Regions from separate parts of the Xanthocytophaga flava genome, predicted to be linked through region 3. Evidence: riboswitches for the same ligand, from Rfam matches in the RefSeq annotation. Region 3 holds a riboswitch; each other region holds the start of a gene.

Region 1 (4,659 bases), on a different contig from region 3:
TTGGTATCGCAGTACCACAGCTAACACGTTCGTTATTTAATACTTCCAATCATCGGGTATTGATTCCCTGCACTTGTCTCATTGGTACATTATTAATGCTGGCCTGTGATCTTATTGCACATATGCCAGGCAGCCAGACAGTACTACCTATCAATATAGTGACATCCCTGTTGGGTGCTCCTGTTGTGATATGGATTATTGTGACCCGAAGTAATCTAAGAGCATCCTTTGTATGACAGCAAGAAAATCTATACTCACTGCTGTTGATTTGTCAATTGGCTATCGTCTATCTAAAGAACAAACATATAAAATAGCGGGTCCTTTGCAGCTGAACTTATGGCAGGGAGAGCTGGTATGCCTGCTAGGCCCAAATGGGGCAGGTAAGTCTACGCTGATGCGTACACTTGCAGGTTTACATCCTGCGCTGGAAGGCTATATTAGTATTACCAATTTACCCTTGTCTGATTTAAAACCCCAGGATTTAGCTCGAAAGCTAAGTATGGTACTTACAGAACGGGTAGGAACAGGCAATCTGACAGTCTATGAACTAGTAGCATTGGGACGTTACCCCTATACAAGCTGGCTGGGTACTCTTACAGCTAAGGATGTGACCAAAGTATATGAAGCAATGGATGTGATAGGTATAACAGCCTACCAGCATCGTTCTATTCAGTACCTGAGCGATGGGGAACGCCAAAAAGTGATGCTGGCCCGTGCCTTGGCACAGGATACGGACATGATTATGTTGGATGAGCCAACAGCCCATCTGGATCTACCCAGTCGTGTGGAAATGATGCAATTGCTGCATCAACTGGCAAAGAAAACCCAGAAAGCTATTCTGCTCTCCACTCATGAGCTGGACTTAGCATTACAGGCAGCAGACAAAGTATGGATCTTACTACCTGATGGCAGCTTAGAGGTGGGTACACCTGAAGACCTTGTACTCAAAGGAGCCTTTGAATCAGCCTTCGCCCGCAAAGGACTTCACTTTGACCAAGCAACAGGAAGCTTTGTATTACATAACGATAGCCAGGGTCCTGTCATTGGACTTAGTGGTCATAAGGATTTGGTATTCTGGACACGTCGCGCACTACAACGGGAAGGTTTTTGTATCGAAACAGACCAGACAAGTGCATATAGAATAGAGGCTTTATTTACTAACAATCAACCTGACTGGACTCTTTATCAGAACGGAATTTCTGTAAAATACAACTCTATGGCTGAAGTGCTAGCTGCACTTCAACTATGGAAAAAACAAATAAGTACAATTACCTGATACTAATTTAAATCAAAAATACCAGTAGAAGCTTGTTTAGCTTTCACATACAGGTGTTTACCTCTTCGATCTGATCAGGTAGACTTAAAAGGGAATCCGGTGCAAATCCGGAGCAGTCCCCGCTGCTGTAATCCTGTTTACAAAGCTTTTGATATACCATGTCACTGTCTGTTATCAGATGGGAAGACAATCAAAAGTCAGGAGAGCCAGAAGACCTGCCTGGATGAGATTTATACCCGCTGAGCTTTCGGGAGAAAAGTACAGTGCATAGTACTCATCATCAATCTATTATTAAGATTGAAGTGATATGCCTGTCCTTGCGTTCAGCTCATTGTTTTTATTCATTTAATTAAATTGAACTGTGAACTTAAGGCTATCTATTATTCTATTTATATTCGCTGTTATTCTGTTTCTTGTAACTGTTCAATCAGGTATTGCTCAACAACAGGTAGCTGATTCTATCTGGTCTTATCAATTAAAAGAAACAGTAGTTACGGCAACCCGTTCTTCTATAGAAAAAGAACGAATCCCTCAGCAAATCGATATTATCTCCCAAAGGGATATTAAACAAACATCCTTTATAGACGCTATAGATCTGGTAAAGAAGAACTCTTCAGTCAGTGTATTACAGTATCCTGGTTTGCTGGGAGGTGTAAGTATACGGGGATTTCGGCCTCAGTTTAGTGGCATCAATCAACGTACACTTTTGCTGGTAGATGGTCGCCCGGCAGGTACCGTAAACCTGGCAACTATTGATCCGGGTAGTATTGAACGTATTGAAATACTTAAAGGACCAGCCTCTGCACTCTATGGAGCTCAGGCAATGGGTGGTGTGGTGAATGTCATTACCCGAAAATCAACAGATAAAATTCACTCTTCTCTTTTGGCAGAATATGGTTCCTATAGTTCCTTACGTATTGGTGGTCAAACGGGAGGCAATCTGACAGAGAAGCTAGACTTTGATTTGTCTTTTCAATCCTTTAGTCGCAATGATGACTATAAAACCGGAAAAGACAACTGGTTGCGCAATGCACTTCATGGAGGTACGGCCATCAAATATTATATAAAACAACCTGCTACTGAAATCAATGACAGCCGTGGTGATGGAATCCGCAGAGATTATACACAACTGAGTTATTATTCGGGTTCGCTACGGGCAGGTTATCAGCTTACTTCCAACTGGCGTCTGGATGTTCGGGGAGAACGTTTTCTGGCACATAGTATAGAATCACCTAGTGACATTGAATATGGAAATACCCAGCCTAGTACCAAAGACATTGGTCGGGCAAATGGCGAAGTAAGTCTGGCTGGCACAATGGGCATTCACCAGCTTAGCCTAAAGGGATATACTGCTCAGGAAACATCTGATAATTATACACTCGAAAATAATGGTGTAAAAATACCACCTTATCGTTCTTACCAAAGTCAATCTTCCTGGAAGGGAATACAGGTAAAAGATGTACTGAAACTAGGTATTCATCAACTTACTCTGGGTATAGACTATACTAGTGTATCTATTCAAACACATTCCTATTCCAATGATACGACAGAAACAAGACCTTACAGTCCTAACTATGCATTACACTCAACAGCCATTTATGCACAAGGTCAGTTTTTCTTCCTGAATAACCGCCTGACAGTAACACCAGGCCTTCGGTTTGACAGAATTACATTTGATGTAAAAGCAACTCCACTTCTTACTACTTATACGCCAGGCAATGAAACCAATCCTTTTCTAAGTCCAAGTTTGGGTGCACAATACCAGATTATCGAACCGTTGAAAGTGCATGCTACTATTGGCCGTGCATTTGTGACTCCGGATGCCTATCAGGTGGCGGGATTTTCTCAATTGGGCAGCAACAAATCAGTTGCCATTACTCAAGGTAACCCAGAGCTGACTAATGAAAACAGCATTACCTGGGATGCAGGAATCCGGTTTATCAAACCTGCTATTGGATTTACAGCAGATATCACCTATTTCTCTACAGTAGTACAAGATCGTATTACGAGTCGTACTACCCGTTATACAACACCTGAATTTACGGTCAATGGAGATACAATCAAATCCCGAACAACCTATATAAATGCGAATAAAGGTGAGATACGCGGTCTGGAAGCAGAGGTAGCCTATGACTTTGGAGCATTAAAAGAGTATGCATACTCATTCCGTGTATTTGCAAACGCTACCTCTATCTCTCATGCAAAGGAAGTCACCATAGGTACAGATGGTAGTACAACTCGTAAAGACATTTACAATATAGCATCGCTTACCATGAATTATGGTATTGAATACAATAACATGAAAGGTGCTTCCTTACGGATCAACGGACGGTATGTCGGTCATCGAAAGGATACAGACTATAATGATTTATTATATCCGGAAATTCAGTATCCGGTCTTTATGGTGATTGATATGGCAGCCTCTTATATCTATGCCCATCAGCACACAGTAAGTCTGCTGGTAAATAATATCACAGACGAAAACTATTATGAAAAACGAGGCTACAATATGCCAGGCAGAAATTTCACATTGCGTTACAGTTTTACCTTCTAATATAGAATGTAAAGTTATAAGAGAATGGTAACCATTCCCTTATAACTTTACTATTAAATTTCACAAAACCATGAAAATATATACCCGTAAAGGAGACAAAGGTACTACAGGACTTTTCGGAGGCAAACGTGTTGACAAAGACGATGTCCGAGTTGAATGTATCGGTACACTGGATGAAGTTAATTCAACCATTGGCTTACTACGTGTCAAACTAGGTTCTGAGCATGAGTGGCAGGCAAATCTGCATAAAATTCAGAAAGATATGATGGATATGATGTCACATCTGGCCCGACCTTCGGATACCAAAAAAGTAAACACGAATCCTATGCCTGAAGATGGCGCTGAGTTTTGTGAAAACTGGATTGATGAGTTAGAATCAAAGATGACCTCCCCGTCAGACTATTTTTTACTACCAGGTGGTAATGAGATCTCCGCTTTGTGTCATATGGTTCGGACCCAGATGCGTCGTGGAGAACGTAGCCTCACATCATTAATTAAAACAGATGAGGTACATGAGGCAATACCTGCCTATATCAACCGGCTATCTGACTTGTTTTTTACATTAGCCAGAGCTGAAATGGACAAAGCAGGAGTAGCAGAAGAAAAATGGCAATTATTCCTATACAAACGATTTAAAGATAAAGCCTAATGATCAGGAAAAGTCCAACAGGAATATATTTCTGTAAGACACCTTTTATTCGGAACAATTCTCCAAATTGGACAGACCTCAGTATATCTTTTGGAATTTCTTTCTTTGTATTGTTTTTTTCTCTTTTCAGAAAGAGAAAAAAACAATACTTTTGTTCATATCTTTGTGTCCAATAAACTC
Region 2 (4,659 bases), on a different contig from region 3:
CAATCAGTACTACCAGAAATAAAACCAAGGCCGAACCCATTGAAGCTGCTACTACAATCAGCCAACTACCAGAAATACCCAGTTGCCGGATAGCTGGCATACTGGTAATATGTCCATTGGAAAGCATTACTACTGCTACACCTAGTGCTGCTCCTGCTGTGATACCTAGTTCTGAAGGGCCTGCCAGTGGATTGCGAAACAATGTCTGCATTTGCAGGCCACTTACAGATAGACCACATCCAACCAATACAGCTGTAATGGCTTTGGGAATACGAATTTTCTGAACAATATAAAGCCAGGCTGTTTGTTCGGATGTCTGCTCAAATAGAATACGTACTACCTCCCGAAAAGGAATAGATACAGAACCCAGCATAATATCCAGCAGAAAGCCTGTAATGATGAGAAAAATTAATGAACTCACCACGATCTTTCGGAAGGAGGAATGGGATTTGGACATAGTACGGCCAGCCTCAGTATTTTGGGAAATCATTGTACCTGTTTGTAATACACCAGTTCGTGATCAGGCAGTAATTCCGGATGAAGTATCTTAATCATATCTGCTAGTATCAGGTGAGGACTTACCGCGCCAGACTCCCAGTAGTCGTTAGCTCCCTGTTCATTGGTCCGTTTGTTATAATTATATACTTTACCTGTTTTGAAGGAGATAAAGTCCCCATATCGTTTGTCTTTGGCCAGAATATCCTGTTTGGTATCAATGAATCCTACATTGAGCCAGTATTCAGCTTCCAGTGCTATTGGATACACAGCTTCAAAACTGAGAGGCAGGCTACCTGTAGTTTTCTCATTTCGCCAATGATAATCTGTGCCCGCATCTTCAAAAAAGTGAGCCATGTAGCTATCTCCATCCGGAAGAAACCAGGTGTCCTTGTATGTCATACCAGTAATGATACTTGGCTTATGTTTCACATTGCGGGTTAGGTCCGACAATCGTTTATACTCTTGCGCAATTTTTACAAACTTTTCATTTGCAAGTGCTTCTTTGTTGAGTAAGGCTGCCATTAACTTCACCCATTCAGCACGTGCCAATGGAGTAGTTTCTACCCATTCAGAATTAATCAGCACAGGAAGGCCTGCATCTGTAAGGGTTTTATAGTGATCCATCCGGGCTGTTGCGCTTCCCACTGTCATAACCAGGTCAGGATGCATCGTAATCAGCTTTTCTTCATTGATTGCTTGATCGTTGCCAACTTCTGTGATTTCTCCTTTGGCAATTCGTTTGAGTACTTCTGGGGAGGAAACATATTTCAAATTGCCCAACCCGATTAATGTATTCTGGGCATCAAGAAAGCTAACCAGACCTACGTGCATAGACGACATGCCAACCAGATTACGGACAGGGATCTCAATTTTCTGATACAGATCATAGCCTGCGGGACGTGGGGTGCCACGTTGTAGTAAAAGGTAACGTGCTGTATCTCCTTTTGCTTCAAAAGGATTGAAGATATGCACTATCTTATAATGGTTGAAGTATTGGATGGTAAATCCTTTGGCATACTCAATCTCAACTTTATCCGGAAAATAGTTTTGCTGGATAGCAGTGGTTTCTTCTGCGGAATCTGATTTGGATGAGGAACGGCAACTGGTCAGTATTCCAGTCAGACAGTAGAGAGCTACTATCCAAGATGAACAGCGAACCAGTGAAGGCAGCGACAAAATCCTTTTGTGGCTGCTTCGGGTTAGGTTTTTTTTTGTTTTCATGAATACATGCGCCTTTCTTCCGAAAGCGATAAGTATGAAACCCCAACAGGCAGGTCTTCTGACTTCCCCAGATCTGACTCCTTCCCGCTCAATGTAAAAATGAACAGTGGAATAGCAACTTGTCAGTCTCGGATAGGACGGGGTTACAGCAGCGGAGACTGTTCCGGATTTACACCGGATTCCCTTTTAAAGTAAACACTACGAGTTGTATCGCTTACTACCTTCAGGAATGGCAAAGCTAAGAAAATTTTATGGATTTGGTGAGAGAAACAAAAAAGCCCGATGTTATAAGTATGAACATCAGGCTGGTAGTGGAGATCTATATAAGATAAGTTTTACAACTGACTTAACAGTTTATCTCGCATTCCCCAAGCATTTTTATTCTGAGGATTTGTCTCTGTTGCTTTGGTATAGAAAAGGATTGCCATTTGGGGGAGTCCCTTTCGCATATAACATTCACCTATAAGTTCATAGTTATAGGACGTATCCTCAGGCTTGCCGTTCAATAACAAACTTAGTTGGAAAATACGGATTGCTTCATCAAATTTTTGTCTTCGCATCAGGTATTTGCCCGTGCTGATGAGATCGCCAATCTCAAATGAAAAGTCATAGATGTCTTGTTGTGTTTCCCGAATATGACGATAAAAAGCCAGCCCCTGTTCAAAATCCTTTAGAACCTTTTCCCGTAGGTCCAGATATACTGATTTTTTGGGTAGAGAATAGGGTTTGTCATGTAAAATAGCATAGATAGCATCTTTCAGTGGATATACTTTAAAGTTCTGATTGTTGGTCATCAGAATAATGGTGATGCCTTCTTTTACATTGCAGGACATCAAAGCCTCATAGTTAAAATTGGAACCATGATGCTGATGCCAGGTCAGTTGTTGGTTTTCAAATTCAGTGCTGCCGAGACTGGTTTCATTATCTCCAAAGCTTTCTGCCAGTTCCTTAAAAGAAGTTTCAGAAATGAGTTGATAGGAATGCAGACAAGTTGTCCATTTGTAAAGATCTTCTACGGGTAATCTAAGCCATCCGGTAAGGCTTTGAGTAAAGTTGGCAGGCTCTACAAAATTGTTATCAAACGGACGTGCTGTAGTTACATCGACAGTATAGGCGTCAATAACTGTTTGGGACATTTTACAGGGTTTGAAAATGTATTTCTTTACAAATTCCGTATAAGAGAGTCCAGAGATCTTTTCAATGATCCAGCGTTGCAGATACACATTGAGGTAACTATAAATAAAAGCAGTACCTGGTTCAAATTCCAGTTTAGGCAGCTGAGTCAGAAAGGTGCGAACCTCTTCTTCGGAACTTGCATTGGACGCAGGTAAGCCACTCGTATACTGAATCAAATGTTTTATCTGAATCTTATCAGCCCAGGATGGAAGAAAGGTAACATATTTTGATACTTTGTCCTCCAGCTTTAGCTTTCCTTTTTCTTTTAAAATCATGATACTTACTCCATTAAACTCTTTCGAGATAGAACCTATGTCAAAGCGCATAGAAGGAGTAAGCATTTTGCTTTTTGCCGCATCAGCGTAGCCAAACGAAGACAGATAGATAATCTTGCCTTTTTGAGCTACCAGTGCATTGCCATTAAAGATTCCGCGTTGGTTTGCAGCTTGTAACAGTGAGTCAATGCGTTTGATCTTATCTGTCTGTGCATAGCTACAGGTAATAAGAAGTACAAATACAAAAATGAAGATAGATTTCATAGTTTACACAGATTGCCTGGGGATAGTAGTTTTTTGCAATAGTATAAACAAGGATATGCTTTGTGATGGAAAACTAGCTAAACTGCTCTATATTCTTGTGAATGACTTGAGTTCAGTTTCTAGTATATACATATTCGTTTTACCTTTAGGAAATTAAAACCTCATATGAAGCAACTGTATATATGGAGCTGGTATTTTGTCTGTATTACTTTTTTATCTTCCTGCCAGTCTCAATCTGTTGCCAATCTGTCTACTGAACCACTAATTTCCAAACCACGGTTTCAGATAGGTGATAACCTTCAATGGGCTGCTACAAACTATAATGATAGCCACTGGATGTTGCAAAGAGGTGATACAAAAGATAAAGTATTTTGGATAAGAATTGCTGTTACACTGCCTCAGCCATCTACAGATCATCTAGGGCTTGCTATTCATTCATTTGGGGCATTTGAGTGTTATTGGGATGGAAAACTAATAGGAAAGAATGGTATTGTACAGGATAGTCTGAATCAGGAAATACCTGGAATTGTCGACAGTTATTATCTGCTTCCTGATTCTGCAGTAGTGACTGGTACACATACACTAGCTTTGCGTATGTCACAGGCATATATAAGTGATAACTACCGACGAGTTAGTGCTCGAATTACCGACTATACCTCTCTGATACGATCACCTTTATTGCAAACCTCCTTTATGTGTATGCTGGCTGGCGCATTTCTTATGACATCATTGTATTACCTGTTTTTATATAGCCAAAACCGAAAGAGATATGTGGTATTGATGTTTGGTGTGGTTTGCTTTCTTTTTTGTGCATTGCTGATGCTGGAATACCTGAAATTCTATATAGATATTCCTTACACACATTTTTATACGCGACTGGAAGTTATAGGTATCCTGACACTTATTATCGCTTTTTTGATACCCTGGTACTTTGCCATACAGTTTACATTACCTAAAAAGTCTGTCTTTTTATCTGTTATGGGAGCCTGCCTGCTTGGTATCTACATATTTTACTATGGTCATTATGATTTGACAGCCCAGTTACTTAGTTTCTCTATGTGGATTTTTTCCGTTGGTATAACTGTAGTTTCACTCCAAAAGCATTTCAAAGAAGCTTTGATTGTACTCGTAGGTTTATTGGCAAGTCTTGTGGTACATATTCTTGTATATTATGATATCAGTCTGTTTGTAAGTTTTGTATTGATTGTTTTGTGTATGTTGTACC
Region 3 (4,659 bases):
TACAGGCATCTATCGTGACACCAAGGATCTGGATATATTCTGTAAAGCCAGTGAGTATCCTAAGATTCTCAAACACTTTTCCTCTATGGGATATCATACGGAAATTACCGATTCCCGATGGTTGGCTAAGGTGTACTTTCACGATGATTACTTTATGGATATTATATATAACACAGTAAATAATATTTGTACAGTAGATGATAGCTGGATGGAAAATTCGTATGCGGGAGAGTTTTGTGGTGTACCTGTTCAGTTTTTATCTGCAGAAGAATTATTCTGGTGTAAAATCTATGTACAAAACCGGGAGCGGTTTGATGGAGCTGACTTGAACCACCTGATTGTGCGTTATGGAGACCGTTTGAACTGGAACCGGGTGTGGATGCACCTGGAGATACACTGGCAGTTGCTTATGGCTCAGCTGCTTAGCTTCCAGTTTTGTTATCCGTCAAAAAGAGATCTGGTTCCCCATTGGTTAATGGAGGAGTTACTGGCAAAAGCCAAGGAACAGTATGATTTACCAACACCGCAACAAACGTTGTGTCTTGGGCCTCTCATTGATCAGACGCAGTATGATATTGACGTACGGGAATGGAATTATAAAACAATCACAATGAAAAGCATATAGATATGAATTTGAAAAGCAAACAAATCGCTGCTATTGGCGATATTCATATTAAAGCAACTGACCGTGGCAAATGGAAAGAATGCTTTCAGTCTGTATCAGAACAGGCATTTGCGCTGATTCTGTGTGGTGATTTGACAGATACCGGACAAGCCAGTGAGGCTGAGATCTTGCTTGAGGAACTGAGTGTTTGCTCTATTCCGGTGATAGCAGTACTGGGTAATCATGATTATCATGATAATCAACAGGATGAAATCAGACATGTTTTATGTAATAACAAGATTCATGTATTGGATGGAGAATCAGTGGTTATCAATGGAGTGGGATTTGCAGGTGTAAAAGGGTTTGGCGGGGGCTTTGACCGGTTTATGCTTCCCCGCTTTGGGGAAGAAATGAATAAAGCGTATGTGCAGGCGGCAGTGGAAGAATCCTTGAAACTGGATCAGGCATTGTATCGCCTGGAGGGAGATGATATTGATATACTAAAAGTGGCTGTATTACATTACTCTCCTATCAAAGAAACGGTGGTTGGCGAGCCTGAGGAGATTTTCCCTTTTCTTGGATCATCTTACTTAGCAGAACCGCTGGATCGCAGGGAAGTAACGGTTGCCTTTCATGGGCATGCTCATCATGGACACCTGGAAGGTGCCACCAAACAAGGTGTAAAGGTGTTCAATGTTGCCAAACCTGTATTACATAATGCGGGTTATACTAATCCTTTCTTCTTGTATGAATTACCACTTCAGGAAAAGGAGAACCAACCTGTAGAACATCTGATAGTAGCACCATGATGCTTGCTGGTCAGCTAATTCTGCATGTAATTGTTAGTAAACGATGAAACTTTCTCATCGTCCTAAATCTCATTTGAAACAAAAAAGACACTGATTAGAATTATAGGTTCAAATTAGTGTCTTTTCATTAATAAATCCATCTTGATTCTTGCTAAAATAATAATCCGTACCGGATACCAAAACCAGGGTTTATACCTTGCATAGCAAACAATCTTCTTATCCATGGAATTCCATGACAAAACAGGAATTAATCTAAACCTACATCCAAATCAGATAAATCACGTATATTCGCCCCCTTCATGTAAGTTCTTTACTTTATACCCTCTGGAAGAGGTTCTGCATAATGCCGATTAATAGGGAATCGTGTGAAAATCACGAACTGTCGCGCAACTGTAAGTAACCTTCAAAGCGTATACCCTTGTTTGTCCACTGTATCAATGATATGGGAAGGATGGTATACGTGTTACAAGTCAGGAGACCTGCCTTTTCCAGTATGACAATGCTTTCGCGGTTTGAAGCACGGTCAGGTGTGGTGTTTTCTGTTCTGAAATTTTTACAAACTATGGATCTGAGGCGGTTCACGTAGATGAACCTCATCATATGCATGCCTGTTTTCAGTCAGATCTCTCCCCTGTCTTTGATTTTATCCCTTGTTACATTGTGGAGTGTAAGAGCTTTTAACTATTCATCTTAACACAGTTAAAAGTATGCAAACACCTTATGGCTGCTATCCGCACACTGATAGCCAGAGCCACCTATTAACTGTCTATATACCGTCAGACAGAAAGAGTATTTTTGATGATGAGTCAACAAGTACCCATCAGATAGTAAAAGATCATGTCCTTGAGGCAAAAGTGGTAGGTAAAAACATTCCACCTGGAACCCAGACTGTTTCATCGGCTTTCGGTCTGTTCATCAATCAATTACTCTACCAAACCTCGACCTTGTATTTCTCTATGAATAAGTCCCTACAACAAAAGTTGCCTCTATTTTTTTGTCTATTATTTCTGCCTTTATGTATGCTGGCTCAATCTGAAAAGGGTAGTATTTCCGGATATATACAATCCGAAAATAAAGAACCACTCCCTAATATGACCATTGGCCTGGATGAAACGGCATATGGTACTACCAGCAGTGAAACGGGGCACTTTCTACTCAAAAATATACCTGCCGGAAAATATATATTATCCATTAGTGGCATTGGCTATCAGGCATTAAAACAAACTATTGTGGTAAACGCAGGACAAAGAATTTCGCTAAATTATCAGCTTAACAGCAAGACCAATGAGTTGTCGGAAATAGTGATTACATCCGACAGAAAATCCGGTTTCACGGCTATTACCAAACAGGCAATTCCCCTACGGGATATCCCGCTGACGACCTCTTCCGTTTCTGTAAAGACTATAGAACAGCGTGGAGCAGATGATCTGGGTGAGGCAATGAAGAATACTACAGGAGTGCGAGCGAATAATACGTATGGGGGATTTCAGCATTTTACTATCAGGGGATTCAGTAACTTTGTACTACTTGTAGATGGTGTCAGAGACGAAAGACACAACATCTCCACCAGTGCCCCTACAACGAATCTGGCTAATGTAGAAAGTATAGAAGTGTTAAAAGGTCCCGCTTCGGTTTTGTTTGGACATTCAGCGCTGGGAGGGATTATCAATATTGTTAGAAAGCGCCCAACAAAAGAATTTAAAGCGGAATTTTCAGCTACCTATGGAAGTTATAATACCCGCAGAATGAGAGCGGGAGCCTCCGGTTCTATCAGTAACCAGTTGCGGTATCGGGTTGACTTTGGGATGTCCGATACAGAAGGGTATCGATATTCTGGGTCTACTACAAACAATGCCTACCTGGCACTGGAATATACACCTACCAGTAAAGATTTGTTTTATCTGACAGTGGGTGTAAACAAAGACAACTATGATACGGACACAGGCATTCCTATGCTGGAAGGTAGTAAAAAAATACCTGGACTAGATGTCGATACGCGGTACAATGACCCTGCCGACTTTTTAAAACATACGCGTTTCGACTATCAGCTTAAATTTGTACACCAGTTCTCTGAAAAAGTAAAACTGTCAGATCAGGTATCCTATTATGATGACAATATCAACTATTTTTCAACAGAAGAACTTTCTGTCAATGCCTCACTGGATTCACTTACCCGATCCTTTCCGTTTTATTTCAACCACCTGACCAAACCTCTTCAAAATCAGTTGGAGCTTAGTAGTGAATGGCTAACTGGTTCTATTGTACACAAAGTATTAGTAGGTTATGCACTCAGTATACTGGACAGGAAGACCTATAACGGAGATGTCAATGGTCCAGCCAAAAACGCTACAATTCCTATTCATAATCCGATTCTCAATCAGGGGTATATTTCCTTCACAGACCAGAATTATAGGGCTACTATGGAAAATGTGCATGGAGTATATATACAGGATTGGATCAAGGTTGCAGAGTATTTGAAAGCACTGATAGGATTACGATATGACATCTTTAATGGCAGCTACTATACCAATCAGGTAGACGCAACCCGGCATGTGACCGAAAAAGGCCCGAAATCAACTATTTCTAAAAATGCATTGACCTATCGGTTTGGACTGGTATATCAACCTTTTGAGCCTTTGTCTGTTTATAGTTCGTATTCTACTTACTTTAAACCTTCCCGCCGAATTGCACCCAATGGAGAAACGTTTGATCCGGAAACTGGTTATCAGGCAGAGATAGGCTCTCGTCTGGAGCGTTCAGGCTGGACAGCCATTCTTGCTTTTTATTATATGCGAAAAAACAATCAGGTAGAAGCACTTGCAGGAGGTATCTACAAACGGATTGGCTCTGCAGAATCCAAAGGGTTTGAAGCAGAAATCAGTGGAAGTCTTTACAGAGGACTGGATGTGACAGCAGGGTATACATTCTCTAAAGCAAAATACCTTCCATATGAAGGAAGTGAGATAAATCCGGTGGCAGGAAAACGGGTATCTTTTGCACCTGTCAATATGCTGAATCTGTGGCTAAACTATGAATGGCAATACACAGCACTGAAAGGATTAAATCTGGGAGCAGGAGTCAACTATATGAGTGACACGTTCACAAACAGTACCAACACGTATACTCTTCCAGCCTATACAGTAACCGATGTGGCTATTGGGTATCGCCTGGGACGAATCAATATAAGGCTGAATCTTAACAATGTATTGAACAAAAGGTACTTTGCCAATGCGATCTATTCCAATC
Region 4 (4,659 bases), on a different contig from region 3:
ACAAAATGCAGGGCAGTAGCGCAGAAATGGCAATATTATTGGATCTTCCAGTTATTCTGGTTGTCAATGCCAAAGCCATGGCTTACTCAGTTGCACCTTTACTGCATGGATTTAAGACATTTGATTCCCGGCTTACAATTGCAGGAGTGATTTTCAACTTTGTTACTACAGAAAGTCACTATCAGTTTTTAAAAGAGGCTTGTGAAGACGTAGGACTTGAAAGTTTGGGTTATATTCCTGCCAATCCGGAAATAAGTATACCATCCCGTCATCTGGGACTTTCAGTTTCTACTGAACACAATTATTCGGAAATAATAGAAAAAGCAGCTCTACATATTGCAAAAACTGTACAAATAGATCGATTAGTAGATCTTTGCACTAGTTCAATTTCAACTACTCAGACTTCACCTGCCCATACTCCCAATACAGCTTCTCTAAAAATAGCAGTTGCACAAGATGAAGCTTTTAATTTCACCTATCCGGAAAATCTTGAAGTCCTAAAGCGATTAGGACAAGTCACTTTTTTTAGCCCATTACGTGATACCATTCTACCTGAAGCAGATTTGATCTATCTGCCTGGAGGTTATCCGGAACTACATTTAAAAGAGCTATCAGAAAACATATCTTTAAGAAATGCTTTATTGGCTTATTGTCAAAATAACGGTTATGTATTGGCAGAATGTGGAGGTATGATGTATCTGGGCAAAGCTATTAGTAATGCAGAAGGCAAAGAATATCCGATGACTGGGTTTCTGGATATTACTACATCTATGCAGCATGCAAAACTTTCGTTAGGATATCGATCTATATACCATAATGATAATATATACAAAGGACATGAATTCCATTACTCAATAATGACTACAGCCAATGAAAGTACAACAGATGTTCAGGTCAAAACAGCACGTCAGAGAGATATAGATGTACCTGTATATAGAAAAAATAATGTACTTGCTTCCTATATTCATTTTTATTGGGGAGAGGATTGTAGTTTGCTCTATGATCTGGTAGGCATCAAGAATCTTTATACTCATTGACTTATACAGAATAATTTTACATGTCACCCTTCTATTTAGTAGTTCTAATTCCTTTGTGGATTGGCTATTTGCTTGACTTATGTCTTGGCGATCCACGATGGCTTCCGCATCCTATTCGATTCTTTGGCAATCTGATTTCTCATGGAGAAAAACTTCTCAATACAAACTCCTTTCGATTAGTAAAAGGGACACTCCTAACAACTACCCTATGTGTAAGCACATTTTTGTTTTTTTATTGGGTGATAAAACTCCTTTATTCTATACACCCTGTACTCTATTACATCTTCTCTTCAGTATTTCTTTTTTATGGTCTTGCCAATAAAAGCCTTTTACAGGAGGGAAAAGAAGTTTTTGATCAACTCAATACAAAGGGGTTGGAAGCAGGTCGTAAACGTTTGTCGTGGATTGTGGGGAGAGACACAAGTCAACTGAATCCAAACCAAATACGTACTGCAGTCTGCGAAACACTATCTGAAAATCTGAGCGATGGTGTAATTGCACCTTTATTTTATTATGCATTAGCCGGAATTCCAGGTATGATGACATACAAGATGATTAATACACTGGATTCTATGATTGGCTATAAAAACGACAAGTATTTTTACTTTGGAAAAGTTGCAGCTCGTCTGGACGATATAGTAAACTTTATACCTTCACGACTCACTGCATTATTGATGGTGCTGGTGACATTTAATACACGTGGACTTCAGTTTATTTTCCAATATGGTCATAAACATGCCAGTCCCAACTCCGGCTATCCGGAAGCTGCATTAGCAGGTATTTTGGATACGAGATTTGGCGGCCCGAATGTTTATCATGGTACACTTGTTGAAAAACCTTTTATTGGTCATACTGTCAGAGATATTACCCATAACGAATTCTATCGAATCTATTATATTAATCATGCAACCACACTTCTATTTCTACTTATTATTAGCCTTACATATTATATTTTGAATAGATTGGATATACAAATACACTGGTTTTTGTAAAAATCTAAAACAGATAGCTATCTTTACAACCACAAACTGGTTCTTCAGAATAATTTTCTAAAGATTAAAAGGGAATCCGGTGTAAGTCCGGAACAGTACCCGCTGCTGTAAGTTCATTTTACTCGTTTTTAACATCTCTGGCCACTGTGAAATCTTCATGGGAAGGCGTTAAAAGCTGAACAAGTCAGAAGACCTGCCGTTTGTGCAATCCATCCTGCTTCGGGAAAAAAGCAGAAGAGAGAGATGTATGGGCGTTGTGTGCCCAATCCCCTCTTAGTTTCTATATCCCTACAGGTTTGGAGTCAGACTTACTGTTCACTCTAAATTTGTTACTCTTTATGTTGGAAATTACAGGGAATCATGTTTCCGGATTACTTTTACTTTTCGTATTAGGCTTGAGACATGGACTTGACCCTGATCACATTACTGTTATTGATGGATTTACTTACCGCCTTCATGAAACCAAAAGCCGTTGGGCTCGCTGGGTAGGAACTCTGTTTACATTCGGTCATGGACTTATGGTTACTGGAATTGCTTTATTCCTTAGCTTACTGCGGAACAGTTTTGAAGTACCCGAATCTCTCAACTTATTAATTGAATGGGTTCCATTGATTATGTTGGTCATAATTGGTATTTCCAATGTCATTAATCTCACTCAAAAAAAAGAGGTAAAGACAGTTAGTCTACGTAAATGGTTACTCCCTACATCACTTACCTCCCATCTGAATCCATTCTCTATCATTTTGACTGGAATTATATTCGGATTCATCTTTGATACCTCTACTCAGATAGCGGCTTTTGGCTATGCAGTTTCTGCTTCTGACCAATGGGTTTATGCAGTTATTGGAGGTTGTGTATTTTCAGGAGGTTTGATGCTTACAGGTACTTTCGACTCTCTTTATCTTAGCAAATTACTCCAGAAGTTTGATCAGAAACGGATTCGCAACCATCGCTTTAAACTCAATCTATTGATTACATTCATGTGTTTTGCAATTCCCGCCTACAAATTAAGCTGTATGGTTAATCCTGCACTGGAACTTGATGATTTCCAAAACAATGTAGTGGGACTTATATTTATAGGTTTGATCGCATTGTTGTATATCGACCTTTACATCCGATACAAAATACATAGTAGAACAGCCCACTAATTTCATCAGATGAATTCATTGACTATCAGTATACTTGGTTGTGGCTGGCTGGGATTACCCCTGGCAGAACATCTCTTACAAAAAGGCTATCATATCAAAGGATCGACCGCAACAACTGCTGATATAGAAAAATTAAAACATCGAAATATTATTCCTTATCATCTTGAAATCACAGATCAACGTATTTTATGTGATGATCTTGCTGGATTTTTGTCCTGTGATATTTTGATTGTCTGCTTTCCACCATCTCGCAGAGAAGACATTGAACACTATTATCCAGCTCAGATACAGCAATTAGTATCTGTTTTGAAAACATCATCTGTGAAACATATTTTATTTATTAGTTCCACTTCTGTATATCGGGATACCAATCGGGAAGTGACAGAGGGAGAAGCACAATTAGCAGAACGAGGAAGTGGCAAAGCATTACATCTGTCAGAAGATCTTTTACAAAGTCAGTTTTCAACTACCTGTCTACGGTTTGGAGGGCTGATCGGCTATGACAGAATGCCGCATCATTATCTACACAAAAAGAAGCTGGTTACAGATGCTCACACTCCATTGAATCTCATTCATCGAGATGATTGTATCCAACTAGTTGAAAAAATTATTGACAAAAATGTATGGGGAGAGGTATTGAACGCCTGTGCAGATACCCATCCTACACGAAAAGAATTTTATATGACAGAGGCAACTGTATATGGATTATCTTTGCCTGAATTTTCAGACGAAACAGCAACAGGCTATAAAATCGTCCGTTCTGACAAAATCAAACAAAGGTTAGATTACACATTTATCTATCCGGATATTCTGGCCATTTCAGCCATTGAAAAAAGCATCAACAAATACTAAATCTATTAACCTGTCAGTAGTGAAAAGAGGAATATTACTTTGTGGACACGGCAGTCGTGATAAAGAAGGCATTGAAGGCTTCAAGGAACTGGTGTTACTACTTAAACACCGTTATCCGGATCGTATAGTGGATTATGGCTTTCTGGAATTTTCTCATCCGGTATATGCAGCGGCAGTGGAGCGGATGTATCTGGAAGGAGTCCGTGAAATTACGGCTGTGCCTGCCATTTTATTTGCCGGAGGGCATGCCAAGAACGATATTCCTTATGAGATGAATAGCCTGCAACAACAATATGAAGGCTTAACGATCAAGCTAGCCAGTCATATAGGCATCACTCCATCCATTCTCCAACTGGCAAAGAAAAATATTGAAATTCTGGAAGCTCAGCATCCACAAACAGATCGCAAAGAAACCTGTCTGCTGGTGGTCGGAAGAGGTACCTCTGATCCAGATGCGAATTCAGATGTGGTAAAGCTTATGCGTATGTTATGGGAAGGGATGGGATTTGGATTTGGAACTACAGCCTATATTGGTGTAACAACACCTTTGCTCAAAGACACCCTGCCTTTGCTGGAACGTTTGCCTTTCCAACGTGTGGTAGTACTTCCAATCTTTCTTTTTACCGGAGT

Evidence for each region. A riboswitch is a leader RNA that binds a small molecule or an ion and turns the genes downstream of it on or off. The one in region 3 is predicted to bind cobalamin.
Region 1: another riboswitch for cobalamin. It lies ahead of QNI15_RS09785 (TonB-dependent receptor); the one in region 3 lies ahead of QNI15_RS23345 (TonB-dependent receptor).
Region 2: another riboswitch for cobalamin. It lies ahead of QNI15_RS09800 (ABC transporter substrate-binding protein); the one in region 3 lies ahead of QNI15_RS23345 (TonB-dependent receptor).
Region 4: another riboswitch for cobalamin. It lies ahead of QNI15_RS06250 (HoxN/HupN/NixA family nickel/cobalt transporter); the one in region 3 lies ahead of QNI15_RS23345 (TonB-dependent receptor).

What each region holds. Positions count from the first base shown of each region.
Region 1 is NZ_JASJOR010000005.1:187,485-192,143, reverse strand. Features, by position in the region: gene QNI15_RS09795 (FecCD family ABC transporter permease) at 1-236, shown strand, start outside; gene QNI15_RS09790 (ABC transporter ATP-binding protein) at 233-1,276, shown strand; cobalamin riboswitch at 1,311-1,513, shown strand; gene QNI15_RS09785 (TonB-dependent receptor) at 1,638-3,830, shown strand; gene QNI15_RS09780 (cob(I)yrinic acid a,c-diamide adenosyltransferase) at 3,901-4,479, shown strand.
Region 2 is NZ_JASJOR010000005.1:192,507-197,165, forward strand. Features, by position in the region: gene QNI15_RS09795 (FecCD family ABC transporter permease) at 1-490, opposite strand, end outside; gene QNI15_RS09800 (ABC transporter substrate-binding protein) at 487-1,719, opposite strand; cobalamin riboswitch at 1,751-1,959, opposite strand; gene QNI15_RS09805 (serine hydrolase) at 2,055-3,434, opposite strand; gene QNI15_RS09810 (histidine kinase) at 3,600-4,659, shown strand, end outside.
Region 3 is NZ_JASJOR010000017.1:150,404-155,062, forward strand. Features, by position in the region: gene QNI15_RS23335 (nucleotidyltransferase) at 1-625, shown strand, start outside; gene QNI15_RS23340 (metallophosphoesterase family protein) at 628-1,413, shown strand; cobalamin riboswitch at 1,728-1,914, shown strand; gene QNI15_RS23345 (TonB-dependent receptor) at 2,121-4,659, shown strand, end outside.
Region 4 is NZ_JASJOR010000003.1:206,146-210,804, reverse strand. Features, by position in the region: gene QNI15_RS06260 (cobyrinate a,c-diamide synthase) at 1-1,037, shown strand, start outside; gene cbiB (adenosylcobinamide-phosphate synthase CbiB) at 1,058-2,029, shown strand; cobalamin riboswitch at 2,049-2,244, shown strand; gene QNI15_RS06250 (HoxN/HupN/NixA family nickel/cobalt transporter) at 2,368-3,177, shown strand; gene QNI15_RS06245 (NAD-dependent epimerase/dehydratase family protein) at 3,187-4,029, shown strand; gene QNI15_RS06240 (sirohydrochlorin chelatase) at 4,004-4,659, shown strand, end outside.